DNA from 2 places in the Psychromarinibacter sp. S121 genome. Region 2 is predicted to be linked to the other one. Evidence: riboswitches for the same ligand, from Rfam matches in the RefSeq annotation. Region 2 holds a riboswitch; the other holds the start of a gene.

Region 1 (3,396 bases), on a different contig from region 2:
GTCGCCTGCAGCACCGAGGGCGGCAGCGACAGCAGCCCCGGCGCGCCCCGGATCACGATCAGCGCCAAGGGCGTCAGCAGGAACAGCGCCGCCAGCAGGATCGCCGCGGCGTCCAGCGCCCGCAATCCCGGTGTGGCAATGCCCCAGCGCTCGACCACCCGGCCCAGCCCGCCGCCAAGCCCCGAAGGCAGGCTGACCCGCCACACCGCCACCGCCGCGACCGCGCAGATGCCGAACTGGATCAGCGACAGCAGCGCCGCGCGGCCAAGATCGAATTCGAACCGGAACGCCTGATAGATCGCCAGCTCGACCGTGGTGCCGCGCGGGCCGCCGCCCAGCGTCAAAGCGACCGCGAAGCTGGTGGTGCAGACCAGGAAGATTACAAGAAATGCGCCCGGCACCACGGCGCGCAGCATCGGCCATTCCAGCCGCCGGAACACCTCGCGCGGGCCCATGCCAAGCGAGGCGGCAAGCCGGAAGCGCTCGGCCGGGATCGCCAGCCAGCCTTGCAGGATAAGGCGCACCGCAAGCGGCATGTTGAAGAACACATGGGCCAGCACGACTCCGTGCAGCCCGTAGATGTGGATCGGTCCCAGCCCGACCCAGCCCAGCGCGGTGCTCAGGATGCCGCTGCGCCCGAAAACGGCCAGCAGCCCCAAGACCGCGACGATCGTCGGCAGGATGAAGGGCGCGCCCAGCAGCGTGACCAGCAGTACACGGCCCGGAAACCGCCGCCGCGCCAATGCGCGCGCGACGGGCACCGCCAGCAGCACGCTGAACACGGCCGACAGCACCGCCTGTATCAGCGTGAACCGGATCGCGGCCCAGTCCGCCGGGCCAAGGCTGGGCCCGCCGTCGGCCCGAAGCGCCACTGCGACCAGCGTGCCAAGCGTCAAGGCCGCGACGACAAGCGCCGCGGCTCCGCCTGCGATCCGGATCACCGGGTGTCTCGCCCGGCCGGTCACCGGGCCAAAGCGGCCAGCCATTTCTGCATGGCCGTCTCGCGCACGCCGTCCGCCTCGTCCGCCGGGAACAGCAGCGCGGTTTCGGGCGTCACGAGTCCGTCGAAGCCATCGGCCAGACCGCCCTCGGGCATCACCGCCGGGTACATCCAGTTCGTCTCGGGGATCACCGACTGGAAACCTTCGGTCAGCATGAAGGCAAGGAAGGCGTCCGCCAGTTCGGGCTCGTCGGTGTTCGCCAGCTTCCCGGCGACTTCGACCTGCAGATAATGCCCTTCGGCGAACGGTGCGGCGGCCTTGGTATCGTCGCCCTCTGCGATGATGTGGTAGGCCGGAGACGTCGTATAGCTCAGCACCATGTCCGCCTCGCCATCAAGGAACAGGCCGTAGGCCTCGGACCATCCGGCGGTGACGGTCAGGATGTTCGCCGCCATCGCTTCCCACCACGCCTGCGCGTCGTCTCCGAACGCCGCTTCGACCCACATCAGCAGGCCAAGGCCGGGGGTCGAGGTGCGCGGATCCTGGATGATCACGGTCAGGTCGCTTTCCGCCAGCGCCTTCAGGCTGGCCGGCGGGGTCTCAAGCTTGGTCTTGTCGTAGACGAACGCGAAATAGCCCCAGTCATAGGGCAGGAACAGCGGGTCGTCCCACGCCACCGGCAGGGCCAGCCCGTCCGGCGAAACCCCATGTTCCGCGAACAGGCCCGTCGCGGCCGCGTCGGCGGTCAGGTTGGTGTCGAGGCCAAGGATCACGTCCGCATCCGACCGCTCGCCTTCCAGCTTCACCCGCGCCAGCAGCGACGCGCCGTCGCCCGAGGCCACAAGTTGCAGGTCGCAGCCGCAGGTTTCCTCGAACGCCGCCTCGATCTGCGGGCCGGGGCCCCATTCCGACACGAAGCTGTCGTAGGTCAGCACACGCAGCACCGGCGTATCCTGTGCAATGGCGGGGTGGGCAAGGACCGCAAGCGCGGCGATGGCGGGAAGTTTCATGGCATTCCTCCTCTGTGACGGGCGGGTCAGGATAGAGGCTGTGCCGTTCACCTTCCCTCCGCCGGTATGAGCCGGTTCAGGTTCAACGGGTCCGCTGTCGCGTCTCAGCCCGAATGGGCACCCCGAGGTACGCTCAGACCTAGGGCCAACGCACGGGTTTGGCAAGCCAACCGCGAACGGGCCGCCAACTGCTTGGTTCTGAAAGAAACTCCGTTCTTGACCTCAACCTAGGTTGAGGCGGCATCCTGCGCAGCGATTCAGAAATCGGAAGGAACCGACAATGCAAGACACACTGAGAATCGCCGTAGTTCAGGGCAGCATCCGCGAGGGCCGCTTCAACGACACCGTCACCCGCTGGACGGTCGACGGGCTGTCGCGTCACGGCTTCGACACCACGGTCATCGACCCCCGCGACCCGGCGTTGCTGCCGATCCAGATCGGCGAGACCTCCGCCGCCGATGTTTTTCGAGACCGGATCGCCGGCATCGACGGCTTCGTCATCGTGACCCCCGAGTACAACCATGCCGCGCCCGGACCGCTGAAAACGCTGATCGACAGCACCAAGGACGAATGGGCCGCGCGGGCGGTGGGCTTTGTCTCGTACGGGGGCGTATCGGGCGGCTTGCGCGCGGTGGAAAGCCTGCGGCCGGTCTTCGCGGAACTGCGCGCGGTGACGATCCGCGAAACGATCAGCTTCGCATCGCCGTGGTCCAGGTTCTCCGAAGCGGCGCGGATCGTCGCGCCAGAGGACGCAGCGTCAACCGATGCCGCGATGGACACCTTCGCCGACGACCTTACATGGTGGGCGCATGCGCTGCGGGACGCCCGCCTTGCGCGACCATACCGACAGAAAGCCGCCTGATGGATCTTCTCCGCGACCCGCGCGCGATCGCGCTGCTATTGGCAGCGTCGATCACGATCATGTCCAACGCCACGATCAGCCCGTCGCTGCCGGGGATCGAGGCGATGTACGCCGACACGCCCAACGCGGGGCTGCTGACCCGGTTGCTGGTGACGGCGCCGGCGTTGCTGATCGCCATCTCCGCGCCCTTCGCGGGCATGGCGGCGGACCGGTTCGGGCGCAAGCGGCAGTTGCTGGTGGGTGTCATCCTGTTCGCCATCGCGGGCAGCGCCGGGCTTTGGCTGAACAGTCTCTACGCCGTGCTTGCAAGCCGCCTGATCCTTGGCCTTGCCGTGGCTGCGGTGATGACCGCGCAGGCGGCGCTGCTTGGCGACATCTTCTCGGGGCCCGACCGGGGCCGGTTCATGGGCCTTCAGATGTCGGCGGTGAACTTCGGTGGCTTCATCTTCATCAGCCTCGCGGGATGGTTGGCCGGGCTGAACGCGCTGTATCCCTTCGCTCTGTACGCGGTCGCGGCACTGTACCTGCCATTCCTTTGGAAGGCGCTGCCCGACACGCGCGGCGGCCCCGCGCCGGAACACGG
Region 2 (3,396 bases):
GAAGGCGTCGGCGCATCCGTCAAGCCCAAAGGGCGCGAACAGCGGCAGCACCCGCGCGCGCGCGTCCCGGCGGGACTGCCCGCGCATCTCTAGTCCCAGCCCGGCATTCTCGGCCACGGTCAGCCATGGAAACAGCGCGTCCTGCTGCGGCTGATAAGCCAGCGCGGGGTCGGGGCGCGGCACCGGTCTCCGGTCCAGAAAAGCGCGGCCCGATGCTTCGAGCGATCTGTCAAGAATGCCGGACAGCCACTTGATAACAGTTGACTTCCCGCAGCCGGAGGGGCCGATCAGGCAGGTGATCCGGCCGTCCGGTATCTCCAGCGACAGATCGTCAACCAGAACTCGCGCACCGGCGCGGATCGTCAGCCCCTCAACGCGCAGCATCGGACGCCTCCCGGAACCGGCGCGCCGTGGTGCGGTCGATGATCTGAAGCGCGCCCAGCAGGGCCAGCGTCAACACAGCAGAGACAACGACCCCGGCCAGCACGAGGTCGGCGCGGAAGTTGTTCTTGGCCGTCAGGATGAAGATCCCGATCCCGGCCCGCGCGCCCGCGTATTCGGCGAAGATCGTCGCCACGATGGCGTAGGTGGCAGAAATCCTCAGCCCGGCGAAGAAGGCGGGCCGGGCCGATGGCATCGTCACCCGGCGGTACACCTGCCACCGGCCCGCACCCATCGATGACAGCAGGTCGACGAATGCGCCCGGCGCGCGGGCATAGCCCGACAGCAGGCTGACGAGGATGGGAAAGAAGGTCACGAGGATGACCAGAAGCACTTTCGGCAGCAGGCCGAAGCCGAACCACAGGATCATCAGCGGCGCGAGCGCGACCAGCGGCACCGTCTGGCTGGCCACCAGCAGGGGCATCGCTCCGCGCCTGAGCCATGGCGCGAAATGCAGTGCGACCGAGGCGGTGCAGGCGAAGAACACCGACAGCGAAAACCCCAGCGCCGCCACAAGGATCGTGCTGCCCGCGTGGTGCAGGATCTGGTGGCGCTGAACGACCAGCGCCCGCAGCACCCCGCTGGGCGGTGGCAGCACCAGCGGCGACACATCGGCGGTGGCGCAATAGATCTCCCACGCGGTCAGCAGCAGGGCGGCGAACAGAAGGGCGGGCAGGATGCGGGGCATGGCGGCTCCGTCAGAGGCTCCGGGCGCGCGGACGCCCTGCGGCGCCCGTCGCGACGGGGTCGGGGATCAGCGGAGGCTGGGAGAGTTGGCCGAGGCGGTCAGGTCGATGGTCACGTGACCCTCTGCCGGACCGAAGCGCAGGAAGGCTTGCCGCACCGTCTCGAACACGGCGCCCGCGTCGCCGCGCAGGCGGGTGCAGAAGTTCTTGGACTTCAGAAAGGTGCCCGACGCCTTGAGGAAGTCGATGCAGCCATAGATCTCGTCCATGTGCCGGTCCTGACCCAGCACGTACAGCGAGAACTGCACGTCGATGCCCACGCCGGTCACCGGGGCCTCGGCCACGGCGGCGCGCGCCTCGGCCTGCCGCTGGTCGAGCGACTGGTTTTGTGCGCGCGTCAAGGTCTCGCACCGGCAGGTGGGATCGTCCGGCTCGCCCGGACAGCCGCGCGACAGGGTGACGTGCATCGTCACGTGTTCGGGCCTGCGCGCGGCGGCGGCGAACAGATCGCGGATCGCGTCAAGCAACGGGCCCGGCGCGCCGACCATCAGGGTCGACATATCGTCCGTCTCGATCCGCAGATCATCTCGGTAGGGATCCAGCCCCTTCAGGCCGGTGAGGATGACATCCACGAAATCGGACGTCATCGGATACAGCGACACTTGCGCGCCTATGAACATAAGAACCTCGCTCCGCTGGCATGACCCAGATCAGCTGTGAAGGGTTCGCGCATCGTCGCGCATCTCAGCCCCGCTCGGGGCGCCCCTGGTGATGTAGCCGCACGCTCTGCCATCGCGGCGCGAATGTCAACGGCCCCCGGATGACTGCCCCAAACCGCGAAATGCCAGTTGCTAAGTCCCTTAAGGTAACCTAGGTTCGCGGGCACGCAGCGCGTGCCGCATGGCGGCCGTTGGCGCGTATAACCGGTGACCGGGCCCCTCTGGCGGAAGTGGCGGCGCTTCCGTGATGTCGGCACCAGTTTTGTTCCAGCCGCCTGGATACACTTCAACATGACACAAGGAACTCGCCCCCAGGGCCAGACCGCGGCAGGTGCCGTGGGTCAGCGATCCATGCTTTCGTACCTCAAGTGGGCCTTCGTGGTGACCGCCGCCGGCCTTGCGCTTGGCGCTTTCCTCGGCTGGCAGACCACGGGGACGCTTGCGGGCACCGGCTCGATCCTCTTCATCTGCGCCGTGCTGGCGGTGCTGGAAATCTCGCTGTCCTTCGACAACGCCATCGTGAACGCCAACAAGCTGAAGACCATGCGCCCGGAATGGCAACGCAGGTTCCTGACCTGGGGCATCCTGATCGCCGTGTTCGGCATGCGGATCGTGTTCCCGCTGCTGATCGTTGTGATCGCCGCGAAGATCGGCCCTTGGGAAGCCATCGTGCTGGCCGCCGGGCAGCCCGAGGAATACGCCCGCATCATGCACGAGGCGCACCTGCCCATCGCGGCCTTCGGCGGAACCTTTCTGATGATGGTGGGCCTGTCGTTCTTCTTCGATCACGAGAAAGACGTGCATTGGGTGCGCTGGCTGGAATCGCGGATGACCAAATACGCCACCATCCGCGGCGTCGAGGTGGCGATCGCCCTGCTGTTCGTGATGGGCTTCTCCAGCCTGCTGGAAGGCGCCGAGCGCACGGTGTTCTTCAGCGCCGCCATCTGGGGCCTGCTGACCTTCCTGCTGGTCGAGGTCGTGGGCGGCCTTCTGGACAGCACGCAAGAGGCGCAGAAGACGGCCGTGCGTGGCGGTCTTGGCGCTTTCCTTTACCTCGAGGTGCTGGACGCGTCCTTCAGCTTCGACGGGGTGATCGGGGCCTTCGCGCTTAGCCAGAACCTGTTCGTCATCGCCATCGGCCTTGGCATCGGGGCGATGTACGTGCGGTCCATGACGATCATGCTGGTCGAGAACGGGACCCTGGCCGAGTACCGTTTCCTTGAGCACGGTGCGTTCTACGCGATCTTCACGCTGTCGATCATCATGTTCGCGCAGTCGCAGGTGCATATTCCCGAGGTCATCACCGGCCTTGGCGGTGCCGCGATGATCGGGTTCGCGCTGTGGTCCTCGATCCGCTGGAACGCCCGCGAACGGGCCGAGGCGGATGCGGAAGACGCCGCGCAGGACGCGGTGACGGAGCCGGCCGCGGCTCACTGACGCCCGCAGGGGCCGGCGCAAGATCGGCCCCGCCGCGTCACGATCCACAGCCGAACAGAAAAACGGGGAGCCGCTGGGGCTCCCCGTTGTCGTCTGCTCGTTGGTCTGCCTTT

What was found. Region 2 has a riboswitch for thiamine pyrophosphate ahead of ACP156_RS22410 (YkoF family thiamine/hydroxymethylpyrimidine-binding protein). Riboswitches for the same ligand answer to the same signal wherever they lie in the genome.
Region 1: it holds a riboswitch for thiamine pyrophosphate, as region 2 does, so the genes downstream of both, thiB (thiamine ABC transporter substrate binding subunit) here and ACP156_RS22410 (YkoF family thiamine/hydroxymethylpyrimidine-binding protein) in region 2, are expected to answer to the same signal.

The regions. Positions count from the first base shown of each region.
Region 1 covers NZ_JBNAGE010000002.1:378,834-382,229, reverse strand. The annotation lists gene ACP156_RS10175 (thiamine/thiamine pyrophosphate ABC transporter permease ThiP) at 1-986, opposite strand, end outside; gene thiB (thiamine ABC transporter substrate binding subunit) at 962-1,951, opposite strand; TPP riboswitch at 1,988-2,086, opposite strand; gene ACP156_RS10165 (NADPH-dependent FMN reductase) at 2,232-2,813, shown strand; gene ACP156_RS10160 (MFS transporter) at 2,813-3,396, shown strand, end outside.
Region 2 covers NZ_JBNAGE010000006.1:106,547-109,942, forward strand. The annotation lists gene ACP156_RS22400 (ABC transporter ATP-binding protein) at 1-384, opposite strand, end outside; gene ACP156_RS22405 (ABC transporter permease) at 371-1,129, opposite strand; gene ACP156_RS22410 (YkoF family thiamine/hydroxymethylpyrimidine-binding protein) at 1,196-1,807, opposite strand; TPP riboswitch at 1,798-1,904, opposite strand; gene ACP156_RS22415 (DUF475 domain-containing protein) at 2,138-3,283, shown strand.